DNA from 4 places in the Ferrimonas sp. YFM genome. Region 1 is predicted to be linked to each of the others. Evidence: predicted binding sites of a transcription regulator. Region 1 holds the regulator's gene; each other region holds the start of a gene.
The links. The regulator sigma-54, encoded in region 1, starts transcription at its own class of promoters, with help from an activator protein. The targets are predictions, from matches to a motif close to GTTGGCACGNNNNTNGNNT.
Positions count from the first base shown of each region.

Region 2: QUE41_RS20865 (formate dehydrogenase accessory sulfurtransferase FdhD) is a predicted target of sigma-54. The motif match lies at 3,249-3,267, and genes of this name have one in related genera.
Region 3: QUE41_RS06680 (LruC domain-containing protein) is a predicted target of sigma-54. The motif match lies at 2,910-2,928, and genes of this name have one in related genera.
Region 4: QUE41_RS03340 (P-II family nitrogen regulator) is a predicted target of sigma-54. The motif match lies at 1,590-1,608, and genes of this name have one in related genera.

Region 1 is NZ_AP027368.1:4,203,357-4,208,033, reverse strand. Features, by position in the region: gene pmbA (metalloprotease PmbA) at 1-671, shown strand, start outside; gene QUE41_RS19475 (HPr family phosphocarrier protein) at 723-995, opposite strand; gene rapZ (RNase adapter RapZ) at 973-1,839, opposite strand; gene ptsN (PTS IIA-like nitrogen regulatory protein PtsN) at 1,836-2,282, opposite strand; gene hpf (ribosome hibernation promoting factor) at 2,285-2,572, opposite strand; gene QUE41_RS19455 (RNA polymerase factor sigma-54) at 2,596-4,047, opposite strand; gene lptB (LPS export ABC transporter ATP-binding protein) at 4,115-4,677, opposite strand, start outside.
Region 2 is NZ_AP027368.1:4,513,789-4,518,465, reverse strand. Features, by position in the region: gene QUE41_RS20875 (hypothetical protein) at 1-1,377, opposite strand, end outside; gene QUE41_RS20870 (substrate-binding domain-containing protein) at 1,486-2,391, opposite strand; gene QUE41_RS20865 (formate dehydrogenase accessory sulfurtransferase FdhD) at 2,388-3,203, opposite strand; gene QUE41_RS20860 (DUF3305 domain-containing protein) at 3,481-3,948, shown strand; gene QUE41_RS20855 (DUF3306 domain-containing protein) at 3,935-4,525, shown strand; gene QUE41_RS20850 (4Fe-4S binding protein) at 4,635-4,677, shown strand, end outside.
Region 3 is NZ_AP027368.1:1,411,166-1,415,842, forward strand. Features, by position in the region: gene cpaB (Flp pilus assembly protein CpaB) at 1-796, opposite strand, end outside; gene QUE41_RS06665 (A24 family peptidase) at 821-1,261, opposite strand; gene QUE41_RS06670 (Flp family type IVb pilin) at 1,280-1,498, opposite strand; gene QUE41_RS06675 (LysR family transcriptional regulator) at 1,809-2,762, opposite strand; gene QUE41_RS06680 (LruC domain-containing protein) at 2,963-4,677, shown strand, end outside.
Region 4 is NZ_AP027368.1:699,329-704,005, forward strand. Features, by position in the region: gene QUE41_RS03320 (pilus assembly protein) at 1-350, shown strand, start outside; gene QUE41_RS03325 (type IV pilin protein) at 350-745, shown strand; gene QUE41_RS03330 (TapY2 family type IVa secretion system protein) at 742-1,011, shown strand; gene QUE41_RS03335 (GspH/FimT family pseudopilin) at 1,012-1,539, opposite strand; gene QUE41_RS03340 (P-II family nitrogen regulator) at 1,650-1,988, shown strand; gene QUE41_RS03345 (outer membrane protein assembly factor BamD) at 2,046-2,813, opposite strand; gene rluD (23S rRNA pseudouridine(1911/1915/1917) synthase RluD) at 2,937-3,908, shown strand; gene pgeF (peptidoglycan editing factor PgeF) at 3,908-4,630, shown strand.

The sequences.
Region 1 (4,677 bases):
CTAAGGTCAGCGCCCGTCTGGGTGCGCGCAAGATCGACACCTGCGAAGTGCCAGTGCTGTTCTCCGCCGAGACCGCCACCGGCCTGGTGGGTCACCTGGTGGGCGCCATCAGCGGTGCGTCACTCTATCGTCAGTCCTCCTTCCTGCTGGACAGCCTAGGCACCGAGATTCTGCCCCAGTGGTTCTCAATCGAAGAGAATCCTCATCTGCCCGTGGGCCTGGCCAGCGCTCCCTTCGATGGGGAGGGTGTGGCCACCCGTGCCCGGCAGATTGTCCGTGACGGCGTACTGGAGTCCTACCTGCTGACCGCTTACTCCGCCCGCCGCCTGGGGATGACCACCACGGGTCACGCCGGTGGCATCTACAACTGGCAACTGGCCAGCAATGGCGGCGATCTGGCCTCCATGCTGAAGCAGATGGGCACCGGCCTGTATGTGACCGAGCTGATGGGCCATGGTGTGAACGGCGTGACCGGTGATTACTCCCGTGGCGCCGCCGGCTTCTGGGTGGAGAACGGCATCATCCAGTATCCGGTGCACGAGATCACCATCGCCGGTAACCTGAAGCAGATGTACCGGGATATGGTGGCGGTGGGCACAGATGTGGATCCCCGCACCAGCATCAAGACGGGGTCCATCCTGCTGAGCGCCATGAAGGTGGCCGGTAACTGATTGGGGACCTAGTGTCGAAAAACAAAAAACCGGAGCCAGGCTCCGGTTTTTTTATTCTGATTCGTCGAATCGCCCGCTGAACAGTTGGGTGACCGCTTCCAGGGCGGGCTCGGCGTCCTGGCCTTCGCAGATCACCGTCACCTCCTGTCCCTGACAGGTTTGCAGCATCAGCAGCCCCAGCACGCTGTCGGCACTGGCGCTCTGGTCTCCATGGACCACCTGAATGTGGGCGTCGTAGTTGTGGGCCAGCTGCGCCAGCCGGGTGGCGGCGCGGGCGTGCAGGCCCAGCTTGTTGACCACCTTAAGGGTTCTTGTCAGCTTCACGTTTGTCCAGTTCACGATGACGGACCGAGGTCTGCTTCTGCCGCTGGCGGAAGCGTTGCTCCAGCTGTTCGGCGATGTAGACGCTGCGGTGCTGGCCGCCGGTACAGCCGATGGCGATGGTCAGGTAGGCGCGGTTGTTGCGCTCCAGCATCGGCAGCCAGTTGAGCAGAAAGTTTTCGGTGTGTTCGATAAAGCGCGCCACCATCCACTCCTTGGCGAAGTAGCGCTGCACCGGCTTGTCCAGGCCGGTGAGGGGACGCAGGGCGGGATCCCAGTGAGGGTTGGGCAGAAAGCGTACGTCGAACACGTAGTCCGCATCCTTGGGGATGCCATGCTTGAATCCGAAGGACTCAAACACCAGCAGCAGTTCCCGTTCCGCCTGCCCCAGCAGTCGGGTACGCATCTCGTCGGCCAACTGATGGACCGACAGGCCATCGGTCATGAAACTGTGGTCGGCCAGGTCGCGAATGGGGGCCAGCAGTTGGGTCTCTGAGGCGATCGCCTCCGCCAGGGAAGTGCCGCTGCGCGACAGGGGATGCAGTCTGCGGGTCTCGCTGTAGCGCTTGATCAGGCTGGCATCCGACGCATCCAGGAAGTAGATCTGTCGCTCGATGGAATCCGGCAGGTGCTTGAGTATCTCAGGAATCTGTTCCGCCTGGTCCGGCAGGTTGCGGATGTCCAGGCTGACCGCCAGGGTGTCGCATTGATCCAGCATCTCCTCCACCAGGGAGGGCAGCATCACCGCGGGCAGGTTGTCGACACAGTAGCAGCCCAGGTCTTCGAGGACCCGGAGGGCGACGGATTTGCCGGCACCGGAACGTCCGGAGAGGATGATCAGTTTCACGAGGTCACCAGGGCATAGAGCTCAGAGTCATTGCTGCATTTGCGCAGTGCCCGGCAGGTCTCTTTGTCCTGCAGGGTCTTGGCCATGGCGGCCAGAGTGGCCAGGTGCTCCTGTACGGCGTCCTCGGGGACAAACAGGGCAAACAGCAGGTCCACTGGCTTGCCATCGATGGCGTCGAAGGGGATCGCTTCGTCGCACTTGATGAACACGGCGATGGGGCGCTCGATGTTCGCCAGCCGGCCATGGGGCAGGGCGATTCCCTTGCCGATGCCGGTGCTGCCCATCCTCTCCCTGGCCAGCAGGCTTTCGAACAGCTGCTGGGGGTTGAGACTGCCGTGATGCTCGCCCGCCAGTTGGGAGATCATCTCCAGGGCGCGCTTTTTGCTAAGGCCCGGAGCGGCGATGGTGGCGCACTCCGGGCTGAGTAACGTGGTTATGTCCATGATTAATGGCGTGAAATTTTCTCTTTATGCTTGATAACCTGACGGTCCAGCTTGTCGATCAGGCCGTCGATGGCAGCGTACATGTTGTCGTGGTGGTGGGTCGCGTACACTTCGCGGCCACTCAGGTTCAGTTTGGCTTCGGCGGTTTGCTGTGCTTTCTCCACATTCAGCACCACGTAGACATTGGAGATATGGTCAAAGTGGCGCTCCAGCTTGTCGAACTTGGTGTGCACATAATCTCTCAGAGCGGTTGTGATCTCGACGTGATGACCGGTCAGATTGATTTGCATATAGGTTCCTCCTTTTTTGCTGGTTACAGCTGTTTCCGCTGATTGGATGGAGCTATGCCCAGGGCTTCCCTGTACTTGGCGATGGTCCGTCTCGCCACCTTGATTCCCTGTTCTGCCAGCAGCTCCGCCATTTTGCTGTCACTGAGAGGTTTTTTAGGATTCTCAGCAGCAACCAATTTTTTAATTAAAGCACGAATTGCCGTGGATGAGCACTCGCCGCCACTGTCGGTGCTGACGTGGCTGGAAAAGAAGTATTTCAGCTCGAAGATGCCACGGGGCGTATGCATGTATTTCTGGGTGGTCACCCGGGAGATAGTGGACTCGTGCATGTCCACCGCTTCCGCCACATCGTTGAGCACCATGGGCTTCATCGCCTCGTCACCATACTCCAGGAAGCCTTGCTGGAACTGGACGATGCAGTTGGCCACCTTGAGCAGGGTGTCGTTGCGGCTCTCCAGGCTCTTCAGGAACCACTTGGCTTCCTGCAGGTGACCGCGAACGAATTGGCTGTCTGCCTGATTGCGGCTGTTGCGGCTCAGGGCCGCATACTGTTCGTTGATGCGGATCTTGGGCATGGTGTCCGGATTGAGTTCCACTACCCAGCGCCCCTTGCGCTTGGAGACCGCCACATCGGGAATCACGTACTGGTCGTTATCGCTGACCAGGGCGCTGCCGGGACGCGGGTTGAGGGTCTGGATCAGCTCCATCGCCTCTTTGAGCTCCTCCTCCTTGAGGCGGGTCTTGCGCATCAGGCCGCGGAAGTCGCGATTGGCCAGCAGATCCATGTGCTCCTGGATCAGCATCCTGGCCTCTGCCAGCCAGGGGGTTCCCCCATCAAACTGACTCAGTTGCACCAGCAGGCACTCGGCCAGATCCCGGGCACAGACGCCCACAGGATCGAATCGTTGCACCCGCTTGAGCACCGCTTCCACCTCGTCCAGCTCCACCTCATCGTCGCCCATGGCTTCGAGAATGTCTTCGGCGGTCTGGGTCAGGTAGCCGCGTTCGTCGGTGGCATCAATGATGGCCACCGCGATGGCGCGGTCGGTATCGGACATGGGGGTCAGTTCCATCTGCCACAGCAGATGGCTTTGAAGGCTGTCGCCGGTGCTGCCCTGAAAGGGCATGTCGTCTTCCCGGCTGGACATGGGGGCCGGGGAGGAGGTGTAGTATTCGTCCCAGGAGGTGTCGACCTGAAGGTCATCGGGCATGTCGGTCTGACTCAGGGCCTCGCTGGTGTCCAGGCTGGCGGCTTCCGGAGCGGGCTCCAACTCATCCCGGGTGGCGGTGTCCGGGGTGTCGGGGACGGCTGGGCTGAGATCCTCCTCGACCTCAAGCAGGGGGTTGGCATCCAGAGCCTCCTGAATCTCCTGTTGGAGATCCAGCGTCGACAGTTGCAGCAGGCGAATGGCCTGTTGCAACTGCGGGGTCATGGTGAGCTGCTGTCCCAGCTTTAGCTGTAGAGAAGTCTTCATTTACAACAACCTGTCCTTATTCCTTCTTGTTATTTCCGGTTGTATTCCTGGTCGGGAGTTCAAATTACTATAGCTTGAACTGGTCGCCCAAGTATACCGAGCGCACCAGCTTGTTCTCTAGGATGGCGGCGGGTTCACCCTGGGCGATCAGCTCGCCGTGGCTGACGATGTAGGCGTGTTCACAGACGTCCAGAGTCTCCCGAACATTGTGGTCGGTGATCAGTACGCCCAGGCCGCGATCTCTCAGGTGCTGGATGATCTTCTTGATGTCGATCACCGAGATGGGGTCGACGCCGGCGAAGGGCTCGTCCAGCAGGATGAACTTGGGATCGGCAGCCAGGGCCCGGGCGATCTCTACCCGGCGGCGCTCGCCGCCGGACAGGCTCATTCCCAGGCTGTCGCGGATGTGGGTGATGTTGAACTCCTCCAGAAGCTGTTCCAGCTTCTCTACCCGCTGGGACTGGCTCAGGCCCTTGCGGGTCTGCAGCACCGCCATCAGGTTGTCGTACACCGACAGCTTGCGGAAGATGGAGGATTCCTGAGGCAGGTAGCCAATCCCCTTGCGGGCACGGCTGTGCATCGGCAGCAGGGTGATCTCCTCGCCGTCAATGAGGATCCGGCCCCGGTCGT
Region 2 (4,677 bases), 310 kb from region 1:
GTCCAGATCCAGTTGCCTGACCCAGGCCTCCACCGCAATCAGGTAGTCAGGGACGCCGCTCTCCACCAGTGCTTTCACCAGATGGCACAGGGCGCCGTAACTTTCATTGAGGTCGTCATAGAGTTCGTCTGCGTGCTCATACTGGGCAAAGTGGACCAGCATCTCCAACAGAGGTTGGGGATGGTTGAGGGCGGCTTGCCGGAAAAACTCTCTCTGGTCCAGCTCTTGGCCCTGGGAGTCCATCAGCATGAACGCGAAGCGCTTTCCCCGTCGCTGTCGGTCGATGTCAGCGCACAGTTTCACCATCCCTTTCAGGGTGTCAGCGGTATCCTCTTTTACAAACAGAGGGATGCGACCCTGGATGCGGGCACTGAACTGCGCTTCTGGTGTCCAGCTGCGCTCGGGCTTGGCTTCCGGCTCGGCCTTAATCTGGACACGCTCGCCGTGACGATCCAGTTGCCACTGCTGCCGGTCCTCGAAGGTGAGGGCGAGCTTGTCCCCCTGCCACTTAAGCCGCTGCAACTGTTCCATCAGATCGCTGAGTGCTTGGTAGTATTCGTCGGCGTCCGCGTCTGCACCCGCAAGCAGTGCCTCCAGATCGTCCAGCTGCTCGTCGGAAAAGGCGCGGGCGGTCAGGGTGCGTACCGGCGCGAAGCTGTCGAGGGAGAACAGCACCAAGGAGAGGTGTGCCTGCGGCTGCCCCTCTTCGTCTGCCGTCATCTGAACTTTTGACCAGTCCAGCATGGCCCCCAATCCCAGTTCAAAATTGAGGGCGGGGCGGCAGAAGTCATCGTCGGCGTTGCCCACTCCTGGCAGGGGACGAAACGAGCTGCGGCCGCTGGCGAGATCCAGCTGGTAGTAGCCGTGAGGCTTCGGCTGGTCCCAGCTGCTGTTGGCATCGCAGCAGTAGAACCAGGCTTCGCCATCGATGGGCTGTTGAAACTGGTACACATCCACCTCGACCTCGTACTCGCAGTCGTCGCCAAGCTGGTCCCAGTCCGGTAGCAGGTGACGGCACAGCGGCTTGAGGCTGGTGGTTTCCAGTACCTCTACAACCTTTTGTAGGCCGTTGGCTTCGTCGCAGTAAGCGACCAGAATATGGTTGCCGTCCCTGCTGATATTGGCGCTCATGGCGATTCGAGCGTCAAATTTGTGCTGGGCCAGCAGGCGCCTGCTGGGGATGTGATAGAGGAACAGGTTGCCGTACCAGTCGGCGATGACCAGGTGGGTGTCGTCCACCACCTCAACCAGGATCAGCTTTTCGTCGCTCTTCATCGCCAGGTGCCAGACCACCCGCTCGCTGCCATCGGGCTGGGGTTCAATGAGCAGGATTTCGGGGGTGGTGGTGAACTCTTCCAGTTCGACGCGATACTTCATGAAGCCTCCTTAGAGTGGGAGGACAAGCATAGAGGTGACTCAGATAAAAGTCATTGATATTTAACTGTAAATTTAGGGTGGGCCGGAGAGGCCCACCCCGGAGCCGCTTTAGCTCGGGCTCCAGATGATGCGGCCACAGCCGGAGAGGTCGTAGCCCCCGAGACGCTGGGCGAAGGCCAGGGTATCCGGGGTTTGCATCAGTTCAAACAGCTGCTGCAGCAGGTAGCGGAAGTAGACACCCTGAGGCATCACCAGGTCGAAGGACTCCTTGCCCAGGGGCACAAACGCCAGGCCAAACTCGCCGGCGATCCCCTGGCAGCCCATGCCAAACTCCGCTTCGTTACGGGCGATCATCCCCGCCAACTCCCGCTCACTGTAGGCGGTATTGACCACATTGATGTCTGTGGTGGTGCGGTGCATCTTGGTGAGCCAGTTGTCGAAGTGATGACGGGCACCGGCGCCCTCCTGACGGGCCACCCAGCGGTAGCGCAGGGCCAGGGTTTCACTGAGGTCGTGACACAGATGCTGATGGTCGCTGCGCATCATCAGGCCGTAATCCCGGCTGCAGGCGTGAACCATCACCCACTGTTTGAACTGAGGGTGGCGCTTGAGCAGGGCGGTGTGGCGCAGATCCCGCTCGGATTCCTCGCCCCAATGCATGGCGCAGACATCCGCGTGGCCGCGGGCCAGCTGATTCAGGCCCAGCTTGGAGCCGGTGGAGCAGTAGTTCACCAGCCCGGCGGATTCGATGCGTCTCCCCAGACGGTTGATCACCCACTGCAGCAGCGGGTCGTCGCTGCCGGTGATGATCAGCCGGTCGGAGAGCATGCCAAAGTGGCAGGACTCCATCACCCAGCGGTCGATCATCGGCTTGGGAAACAGCCACTTACCTGTCACCTTGGTGCCGGGCAACTGCTGCTCGTTGGCCATGGCGTACACCTTTTTCTCGTTCAGATCGAGATACTCGGCAACCTCCTTGGCGTTCATAAACAGGTTTTCGCGTTCCGTCGTCATGCGGGGACCTCATCGAATTCTATGGTTTCAGCGCCGTTGTAGACCAGGAAGTGACGCCCCTTGGCCCGGGAGACCAGGGTGATGCCCAGCTTCTGCGCCAGTTCCAGACCCATCTCGGTAATGCCGGAGCGGGAGACCAGCACCGGAATGCCCATCTTGGCCACCTTGATCACCATCTCCGAGGTGAGGCGACCCGTGGTGTAGAAGATCAGGTCATCGCCGGACTGACGTTTGAGAAACAGTTCCCCCGCCAGGGTGTCTACGGCGTTGTGGCGGCCGATGTCCTCTACGAAGGAGAGGATCTCGGTCTGCTGGCAGACACCGCAACCGTGCACCGCCCCGGCGTTCTTGTAGGTTTCGTTGTACTCACCGAGATTCTTCAGCAGACCGTAGATGGTGGACTGCTTCAGGCTGGGTACCTTCAGGCGGATGTTGTCCACATCGGCCATGAAGCTGCCAAATACCGAGCCCTGGCCGCAGCCTGAGGTCACGGTCTTTTCGCTCAGCTTCTCCTGCAGCCCCTCGATGGACTCGCTGGTGATCACCGCGGCGGAGCTGACGGACCAGTCGACGATCACCGACTCCACCTTGTCCACATCGCTGATGAAGCCCTGATTTTTCAGGTAACCCAGGGCCAGTTTCTCGGGCCGGGCGCCCAGGGTCATCAGGGTCACTATGGGTTGCCAGTTGAGGTAGAGGGTCAGGGGCCGCTCACAGGCGATCTGCTTCTCCAGGCGCTGGCCGGTGGCATCGATGGCCTCCACCGTCTTGGTCAACGGGGCATCGGTGTCGGTTCGACTGAATTGGGGCATAGAGGTTCTTCTGTTCAAGGGGATCTACAAACTCTAGTGATTTGTTAGCAAAAACTGTTCCAGCATTTAGGGGCTTGAGGGCCCCAACTCTGTGAATGGGGTCACTCCATTTCGACCAGTTTGACCCAACACCCTGACCCGGTTGGGACAAAATGTCCTTTCAGACTGTGGGGATGTGATCATTCTCACGCATTCACCCCCATTTTGCGTTGGAACGGTTTTTGCAGCCTCTGGAGCACACTTAAGTGCGGAACAGCCATCACAGGGCGAGGAACCGATGCAACGAACCGAAAACATCTGGCCGCTTCAGGTCAAGCTGAAATCCGAACAGGTCACCATGGGCCGCTGGAGCGAGACCCGCTGGTCGGTGGATGCGCTGCTTCCCGGCGATGCCGAGCAGGTCGAGGGTGCCACCCTGGTGGGGCTGGAGCTGCACCTGGATGAGCGGGCCAACTACCGCCTCAACCTGGACCTGGATAACCCTCTGCTGTTTGTGGTGTGCGACGAAGATGAATCTGGCCAGCCGATCCCCATGCTGGTGACCGCCAACCAGAATATTGCCGCAGGCTGCCTGGAGAGCGATCAGCCGGTGTTTACCTATCCGCTGCCCAAGGCGGTGGGGTGCTGGATTGAGGCCTTTATTACCCGCCATGGCGAACAGCAGATCTGCGCCCATCGCCGTAAGCACATCGATGTGCGCGGAGAGATGAAAGAGCGCCGGGAGAAACGCCATGACCGACCCTAAGCCTGGCCTGCTTTCCCGCTGGCAACAGCGGCTGACCAAGGTCAAGGAGGAGCAGGAGGAGGAGCGCCTGGCCGAGGAGCAGGCTGCTGAAGAGTTGGCGGCCAAAGAGCAGGCTCTGGCCAAAGAGGCGGAAGAGGCGGTCGACGGGGAGGCTGAGGAGGCGGAAGCCAGCTCCGAAGAGGAGGCCGAAGCGCTGCCGGACCCGGACGCCATCGAGGAGGGGGGCAGTTTCGCTGCGTTTCTGAAGGAGGGGGTCGACCCCACCAAGAAGCGTGATGCCTTGCGAGCCTTGTGGAGTCAGCCTCAATACAACATCACCGACGGCATGGCGGAGTACGCCCTGGATTACAGCGATCAACCCAAGCTCAGTGCTCAGGTGGCCAAAGAGGTGGCCACTCAGGTGTTCCGCCATCTGGATAAGGCGCTGGAGGAGGAGCGTCGCCGGGAAGCCCTGGCGAAGGCCGAGCAGGAATCCGGCGAAGGCGAGGAAAACCAGCCAGAATTACCCGGTGCCGACGGGGAGCAGGGACATCTTGACCCAGAGGTCGAACAGGATGACCCAACTCAGCAGAGCTGACCGGGCTTGAAGTCAGCCTCTGAGGTGAGTTGTTGGTACAGCCTTTGCTGATCAACGGTATAAAAAAGAATCCACAGTCACGACCATCCGGCACAGACACAGGGTGGCGATGGCAACAAAGAAACAGGAACGCACAGTGAGCAATACCCAAT
Region 3 (4,677 bases), 1.9 Mb from region 1:
CACCACTGTCGTCGTCGCCGCCGCGAAGCTCCTTGATGCCGGTGTAGTTGGCGATGATGTCGCTGACATCTGCATCGGGAATGGGGTGCTGGCGCTGACTGCGGTAGATTTCGATGAACATGGTGCGCTGGGCCAGGGAGAGTCTGGAGACCGCCTGGGGGGCAACCTCGATTACCACCGTGGTTTCCAGCTCGCCATTGATGCCCACCTTGGGTTTGACGCCGTTGTCGGACTGACTGTCCAGGGCCATCACCCGAACCTGTTGCATCAACAGGCCGGCCCGCACGCCGGTGAACTGGGTCAGTTCGGCGGTGGCATTGGAGAGGTTGGTGTGGGGGGAGCTCACCGTCAGGATGTCGATGTAATCCCCGGGGTGGATGTAGTTGTCCACCAGATTGGTGGCCGAGATGGTCAGCGGATAGAGCACCATCCCCTCAGTGGTGAGGAGATCGAGATAACCGGGCTGACCAGGCTGGCTAAGCTGCTCGGGGAAGACCCACTCTCCGTCATCGATGTTGCGCGCCGCCAGGGTGGCCGGGGTCAGCGTCAGAGAGATATCCTCATTGGCCCCCAACTGGGCAGCTTCCTCCTGAGTCAGGGTGACTCGGGTCAGGATCGAGCCTGAGACGGCCTCGCCCTCGGCGATGGCACTGCTGGCCTGCCATAGGGTTACCATCTTCACTTCAGGCGGCGGGGGCGTGGCCGGTTCACCATTGCCACTGACCAGGTCCAGGATGCCGTAGAGGCCGAAGATGACCGCCAAAAAGGCGATAAGGTAGGTCACTTTTGAACTCATAATGTGGTTCGCCGTTCGACTGTTTTAGGTATTGAGCGTCGAGACAAGAAGCTGGAATCCCACCCCCAGCAAGATGGCGAGGCCATAGGGGAGTCCCGGGTCTTCCTTGCTCCGGTCAAAAATTCGGTACTTGATGAGGTAGCCTGCGGCCAGCACACCGCCGATAAGCAGTATCCAGAAGCTGGCGTGGAGCAGTTCATCTAAAGTCATCAGTGGCGCCAGGGCCATATAGAGCTTGGCGTCCCCGCCTGCCCAGAAGCGGACCAGGTAGAGGGCCAGGCCGATAACAATGGCCAGGGCAAAGCTTGGCAGTGCCTCAGGCCAGGTGCCGCCGATGAGGGCGACCAGCCAGGTGAGCAGCAGCAGCAGCCCCACCTGGCCGTTGGATATCCGCCGATGGCGGATATCCGACAGGGCGATCCAGCAGGCTTCCAGTGTGATAACAGCGGATAGAACCGGAAGCATTTGGGACCGCCTTGCTAATTAGCCGTCAGCCTGAACGGCTTGTTCACCGAGCATTGTGCCAATGGTGCCAAAGGCTTGCTTAAGTGAAGTAAAAATCGCACCGTCGTTAGCAAATGCTACGCCTAGAATTACAGCCATAGCTACACCAATCAGGCCGTACTCGATGGCGGTTACACCGCGCTCGTCGCGCTTGAAGGTGGTCAGGGCGGCTTGGGCTTTGGCGTAGGTTTTGATCATGTTCACTGTCATCTCCTTATAAACATTTTTAGGCGTGAATGAATCACGGAATTGATGTTATTGAGATGCTGAAATCTTAAAAAGATGGGTTCTATAAGAGTGGCTTATGGAAAGTTTGCTGAATATAGTATTTTCAACGGGTTAGTTCTTGGTGGGTTCCACCTGATTTAATGTGAAAATTTGATGTATATACCATTTGGTACAGGTGAGTCAGGGGAATTGTTGGATATTACAAGGGGAGTATAGACGAAAATGGGAGCGAAAGAGTTTCGCTCCCATGGAAAAATCATCAAATTTGATGAGGCAGGAATTATTGACGGACGTGCGCCAGTTTATTAAAGAGCCACAGCCCGGCATCGTGGAATTGATGGCCATTGGGCCAAAGCAATGTAGCACGCCAGTCAAAATGAGAAATTCGGTCAAAATCGAACTGGATAGGGGTCAGTTTATTGTTCTCCAGATCCTGTTTAATTACGAAATCAGGCAGGCAGGAGATGCCTATGCCGCTTCGACAGAAGCTCAATAGTGTATTGAGGTCTTCCACCTGCCACACCTGCACCATATCGGTCATTTTGCGCATGGATTGCTCCGGCAGGTTGGTGGGCAGCAGCAGCCTCGAGTGGCACAGACTGGCGTAGCGGATGGGTTGCCCCAGGGATTCGGCCAGCTGGGGAGAAGCAACCCAGTGACTGCTTATCTGAAAAGCATCCACCGAGGTAAAGTCCACCATGTCGGTCTTTGGGAACAGGCCAAGAACCGCATCTAGCTGTCCATCATCAATTTTTTGCAAAAGAGACTGACTGTTTTGCTGAACCAGGTAGAGCTCTACGTGGGGAAAGGTTTCAGCAAACTCTGACATGATGGTGAGCAGCTCAGGTGTGCCGACTAAGGGGTCGACACCGATGCGCAGGCGGGGCTCGGCCACCCCTTCAAGGGAGCGCGCTTGCTCGGAAAAGTGCTCTACCTGGGAGAGCATCATCCTGGCATCTTTGAGCAGTCTCTGGCCTTTCTCCGTCAGTTTTGGGTATTTCCCTTGCCGGCTAAAGAGATCAAAACCCAAATCAATTTCCAGGTTTTGTACCTGTTGGCTGATGGCAGCTTGGGTCTTTTTTAATTGTCTTCCTGCGGCGGTAAAGGATCCCTCATCCGCGGCAGCAACGAAGGCTCTGACTGCTTCCAGTTGCAGTTTCATAAAGCTGTCCCTAATAAAACTCTGGCACAAATAAATTAGAAAAAGAGGGGCTGAATAGGGAGGCCCACTCATTAGAGATAATTATTGTTGGCGTTTTTTCACATCAAGATCAACAGTGAATGCCACTCAGTGGCGATTTTTTTGCATATTTGCCGGTTGCATAATGCAAAAACATCAGCGTCATATTTTTCAAAGTGCTGACTTGATTGAGTTTTTCATCTTGGCATGGAAATTTCTTTATCCCTTTCAAACCTATGCCTGGAGGGGATGAGATGTTTCGATTAGCCACACTTTTAATGGCGGTGTCAGCTGGGGCGGCGGCGACGCCCTTTAACAACTGCCCAACAGAAGCCTTTCTGTTTCAGAAGGACACCACGGTGTATGGGGTCGATCTGGTGACCGGTGATTACCAGGTTTTGAAGGAGGACCTGACCCTTCCGGGCAACGTGAATGCCATTGGTTTCAATCAGACCGACAACTACATCTATGGCTTCAGCAAAAGCCAGCTTAATGTGGTTCGGGTGGGCAGTGATTATGAGGCTGAGATCCTGGGGGTCACAGGCCTGCCGTCAGGGGTGCACTTCTATGTGGGGGATGTGCATGAAAACACCTACTGGATCTATCACAGGAATCACGGTCTCTACGCCATCTCCCTGACCGCCTCAGACCCGAACTATCTGCAGGCGGTGAAGATTCAGGGGGCCGATACGTCCATGAACCTCACCGACTTCGCCTTCCACCCGGACGATGGCGAGCTCTATGCCGTGGATAACAGCAGCGGCGCCGTGTATCAGGTTGACATCGGCGACGGCAGCCGCGAGATCCTGGGTTACAGCGGCGTCACCGGCACCTTTGGCGCCGGCTATTTCGATAAGAGTGGCTACTACTACATCAGTCGCAATCAGGACGGCAATATCTTCCGCCTGGATCTGCGCAATCCTGAACAGCTCGATCCCACCGCCGAGTTCTATGCCAATGGCCCCAGCTCCAATCAGAACGATGGCGCGCGCTGTGCCATCGCGCCTGTGGTGGCTAACAACGTCGACTTTGGTGATGCGCCGGACAGCTACGGTACCACCATGGAGGAGAATGGCGCCCGACACAGCCTGGAGCCGCAAGGCCCCATGCTTGGCAGTCAGGTGGACGCGGAACCGGACGGTTTCAAGTCGCCGAGGAGCGATGAGTCTGATGGGCTCAATGATGAGGATGGCATCAGCTTTAAAAACGGCCTGACTGCGGGCCAGACCGCCATCATAGGGGTGTCGGTGGGCCGACAAGCCGGTTACCTGCAGGGCTTTTTCGACTGGAACAGTGACGGCGACTTTGACGATGCCGGAGAACACGCGGTACAGGATGAGTGGCTGGCCGTTGGCAGCAGTGATATCCAGGTGGCGGTGCCCGCCGATGCGTCCGGTGTGGTGCAGACCCGCTTCCGCATCGCTTCTGCCGCCGGGGTTCGCTCCCGAGGAGGGGCGCCGGACGGCGAGGTGGAAGATTACGCTGAAGCCGTGCTGGCACCTGGGGTCACCCAGATCCCCTACCCAAGCAGTGGCTGGGCCACCGTCGCCTTTGAGGACCGTTGGCCCAGAATGCCCGACTACGACATGAACGACGTGGTGGTGGATCTCAAGTTTATCCAGTATCTGCAGTCAGGCGAGATCACCCGCCTCAAGGTCACCGGACAGCTGCGCGCCGCTGGCGCTGCCTATCACAACGGCTTGGCACTGCATCTGCCAGGCATCAGCCGAGGCAACATCCGCAGTGACTCGACGCTGATTAAGACCAGTGGCTCGGTGGAAGGGGCGGGTCTGGAAGCGGGGCAAAGCAATGCGGTGTTTGTCATCAGCGAGGATCTTAAGACCGAAGTCACCACCAATTGCCTTTACTACCGCACCATTGTGGGGTGTGACGAAGCGATTCAGATGAGCTTCGAGCTGGATATCCATTTCGCCGATGGCATTCCGGCCAATGCCATGCCCAGGGCACC
Region 4 (4,677 bases), 1.2 Mb from region 1:
ACGGCAACGCCTATTTCACCACCTTCGTCCCCGGCAACCAGAATCAGGCCGACAGCTGTCTCTCTGCAGGGCAGGGGCGGCTCTATGTGCTGGATCTGCATCTGGGACTGAATCGTTACCGCCACAGATACCTGAACCTGGGGGCGCGCCTGCCGGATACGCCCCAGGTGGTGGTACCGCCCCCGGCAGACGGAACGGATCCGGAGTGGAATCCCAAGGTATTCCTGGTGGGGGTAGGCCAGGGGTTTAGCCTGGATGAGGAGGGGATCAACCTCAGTGACAGTGGCAGCGGCGATCCGGATAAGGTGCTGGCGCCAAGGTATCTCTATTACTACCAGGGAGGAGAGTGATGAAGACCCAGCGGGGCATCAGTTTGATAGAGCTGATGTTGGTGGTAGCCATTCTGGGGTTGCTGATGACACTGGCTCTGCCCTCTTACCGGGGGCAACTGGCAACCGGGTATCGCAGTGAGGCGGTGGCGGCGCTGATGAAGCTGGCGAATCTGCAGGAACGTTACTATCTCCATCATCAAAGCTACACCGATGATATGACCAACTTGGGGATGAGCGCCGATCCCTGGCTGGTGGACAGTGGTCGTTACTCCCTGGATGCTCAGTCGGCGGGAAACGACGGTTTTGTGCTTAAGGCGACGGCCTTGGGGGCACAAGCCTCAGTGGACCCAGGCTGTGCGGCCATCACGCTGAACGAAATCGGAGCGCGAACTCCTCTGGAGTGCTGGCAATGAAACTGTTGTGGATGATTCTGCCTCTGATGCTGAGCCAGCCAATGAGGGTGGAGTACAAATGCTGGCTGGAGGACAGCCTGGGTCGGGAGCGGGTGCTGTTTTTCCTCTGGTACCCCAGCCGTGCCCGTCAGGAACAGCTGCAATTGCCCGGGCGGGGGCTGGTCGAGGAGACGGCACAGATACTGAGGGTGATGGAGTGTCAGCCGGGCCGCGAGCGGTTTCGTTCTCCCAAAGCCCGGGCCCTGGAGCAACTGACGCCCAGATGATCACTGGCAGCTGGTGCTGCCGTCATGTTCTTCCAGCTTGACCCGTCCGGTGCGGCTGATCACCACCTTCACCGGGTGGCTGACCAGTGGCTGATCGCTGCAGTAGTAGAAGCTGCCATTTTGGCCGGTGAACCCCTCGGGGTCGAATCGGATCGCATTGACCGTGGCACTGTATTTCAGGTGGTCTTGAGAGTCGATGCCCGTGCGGCTGAACATGACAAGATCGTCACTGTCCAGGGTTTGCAGGGGGAGGGCGTCGATAAACACCTGGTAGCCTTCTCCCCAGTTGCCATCACACTGGTTGCTTGTGGAGACAGGGCATAGGGTGACCATGGCCTGGTAGCTCAGAGCCAGGTGACGGGCCTGGGTCAGGTCGTGGTAGAGGGCATGGATTTTCGCCTTGGCTCGGGCATCTGCAAACAGGCTGCGCATGGAGGGAGCGCCCCAGAGTAACAGGATGGCGGCAACCGCCAATGCGATCATAAGTTCGATCAGGGTTAACCCCTGCTCGTAGCGTCCAGGCAACATTTCAGGCTTCCCTATCCCGATTTGAATCGCTTACACTCTTTATCAGTTTAGCTGGCAACAGGCTGGCATGGTTGTGTAATGGCGCGGACTGCGCCGAAGGGTGAGGGCAGATGAAAAAGATTGAAGCGATCATCAAGCCGTTTAAGCTGGATGATGTTCGGGAGGCACTGGGCGAGATCGGTGTGAATGGGATGACGGTTCAGGAAGTCAAAGGCTTCGGTCGTCAGAAAGGACACACTGAGCTGTATCGTGGTGCCGAGTATATGGTGGATTTTCTGCCCAAGGTGAAGATTGATCTGGTGATTGCCGATGAGCTGGTTGACCAGGCCATTGAAGCGATCGTTGATATTGCCCGTACCGGTAAGATTGGTGATGGCAAAATTTTCGTCACCGACGTTGAGCGGGTGATTCGCATCCGTACCGGTGAAGAGAACGAAGACGCCATCTAAGAAAGCGGTTTATTAAAAAAAGGCGCCGGTTGGCGCCTTTTTTGATTCTGCACAGACTCAGTCTGCCAAACTGTTTTCCGGGTAGGTTGCCTTGAGAACGGTCAATACGTTCTGCTTCAATTTTTCCTGACCCAGTTCTTCGTAGCTCTTAACCATCACCTCCAGCGCACCCTCTACTGCAGGGGTGCCGGCGTAGGTTTCCAGAATCTGCTGGGCACGGTTGGCGGCGGCCACCCAGGCTTCAATCTTGACGTAGTACTCCGCCACTCGAAGGGAGTACTCTGCCAGACGGTTCTTGATGGCGATCATCCGCTGGCGGCCGTCGGCGGCGTAGCGGCTGTCCGGGAAGGTCTTTACCAGCTTCTCAAAATCTTTGAACGCTTCCTTGGCGTTCTCAGGATCACGGTCGGTGCGATCCATATCCAGCAGTTCGTGGAACAGGTAGCTGTCCGCCTGCATGTTCACCAGACCACGCATGTAGTAGACGTAGTCGATATCCTTGTGGGTAGGATTGAGTCGGATAAAGCGGTCGATGTTCGCCAGGGCGCTGGCGGTGTCGGCCATCTTGTAATAGGCGTAGATCAGGTCCAGCTGCACCTGAGTTTTGTAGGTGCCGAAGGGGTATCTGGAATCCAGGGCTTCAAGAACCTTGGAGGCCTTGGTAAAGTTGCCGGCTTCCATGGCCTGGCGGGCATCGCCATACAGAGCTTCCGGGGAGCGGTCTTCGACGACGTAGGCATCAGGGCCCTCTTTGGTTGAGGAGCAACCGGCCATCATCAGGGTGCCGGCCAAGGCGAGAAGCAAAGGGCCTGCTAGTTTACGCATTGTTTGAACCAATTCCTTATCATTATCGTGAAGTTCTGCTGCAAAAAGAGATAAAATTGCGGCTGGAGCGATTCTATCAGAACTGCGAGTGATTTCGAGCTTTTACAGCCGCATCGAGAGTATATGACCCAACACGTTGAATTAAATGGCGTAATTGATAATACGCACCTAGGTATGCGGTTAGACCAGGCTCTGGCCGATCTGTTCCCCGACTATTCGCGCAGCCGAATCAAGGAGTGGATCCTGGCCGGTCAGGTGACTCTGGACGGAGAAACCGTCACCAAACCCAGGGAGAAGGTGTTGGTGGATCAGCAGGTGGCGATTCAAGCCACCCTTGAGGAGGAGGTGAGCTCCAAACCTCAGGATATTGAGCTGGATATCGTTTATGAGGACGACCATATCCTGGTGATCAACAAGCCAGCGGATCTGGTGGTGCACCCTGGAGCGGGCAACGCCGACGGCACCATTTTGAATGCGCTTTTGTATCACTGCCCCGAGATCGCCAATGTGCCTCGGGCCGGCATTGTTCACCGTCTGGATAAGGACACCACTGGATTGATGGTGGTGGCCAAGACGGTTCCGGCGCAAACCCATCTGGTGGCTCAATTGCAGGCCAGGGAGATTACCCGGGAGTATGAAGCCATTGCCCACGGCACCCTGACCGCTGGCGGCAGTGTGGATGCCAACATTGGCCGTCATCCTCAAAAGCGTACCCACATGGCGGTGACCGAGATTGGCAAACCTGCGGTGACCCACTACCGCATTGCTGAGAAGTTCCGTGCTCACACCAGACTGCGCCTGCGACTGGAGACCGGGCGTACTCACCAGATCCGGGTACATATGGCGCACATCAAGCATCCTCTGGTGGGCGATCCCCTCTACCAGGGACGCCCTCGTCCTACCAAGGGCGCCAGTGAGGAGTTGCAGACCGTGCTCAGAGGCTTCCGTCGTCAGGCCCTGCACGCCGTTAAGCTGGAGCTGGCCCACCCAGTGACCAGTGAGTGGATGCAGTGGCATGCGCCTGTGCCCGAGGATATGGTCAAACTGACCGAGGCGCTGCGTCAGGATACCGCCGAACGAGGCATGGATTACTGATGTGGTTTACCCCGGACTGGACTCTGCCTGAGGGTGTCGCTGCAGCCAGCACCGACAGGTTGGGTGGCCAATCCCAACCGCCTTTTGACGGTTTTAATCTGGGGGCCCATGTCGGGGATGAAGCCGAGGCGGTTCGCCTCAACAGGGAGGCGCTGCGCCTTGGGCTGCAGTTGCCCAAGGATCCTGCGTGGCTGGAGCAGGTGCATGGCACCCGGGTGGTGACCCTGCCCTGCGATGAATCGCTTCCCCGGGCCGATGCTTCCTATGCCAACACACCAAATCAGGTGTGTACCATCATGACCGCGGATTGTTTGCCTGTGCTGCTGTGCCATCGGGATGGCAGCCAGGTGGCGGCGGCCCATGCCGGTTGGCGGGGGTTGTGTGATGGAGTATTGGAGCAGACGGTGGCCCGCTTTTCCGGAGAGGCGTCGGATCTTCTGGCCTGGATAGGGCCGGCGATCTCAGCCGAGGCATTCGAAGTGGGGCCAGAGGTCAGGGAGCAGTTTGTTAGCCAGGATGCGCAAGCGGTTTCTGCCTTTGTCGCCCGTGGAGACAAATACCTGGCCAACTTGCCGCAACTGGCTTTTCAGCGCTTGTCTGCCCTGGGGCTCACCCAGATTACCCTGAGTCACCTCTGCACCTATTCAGACTCCGACAAGTTCTTCTCCTACCGTCGTGATGGCCGCTGTGGCCGCATGGCCTCTCTTATCTGGATCCGTTAAGCGGACTTGAAATCCCTGTTAAGCATACCCATCTATTCTCTGTGTTA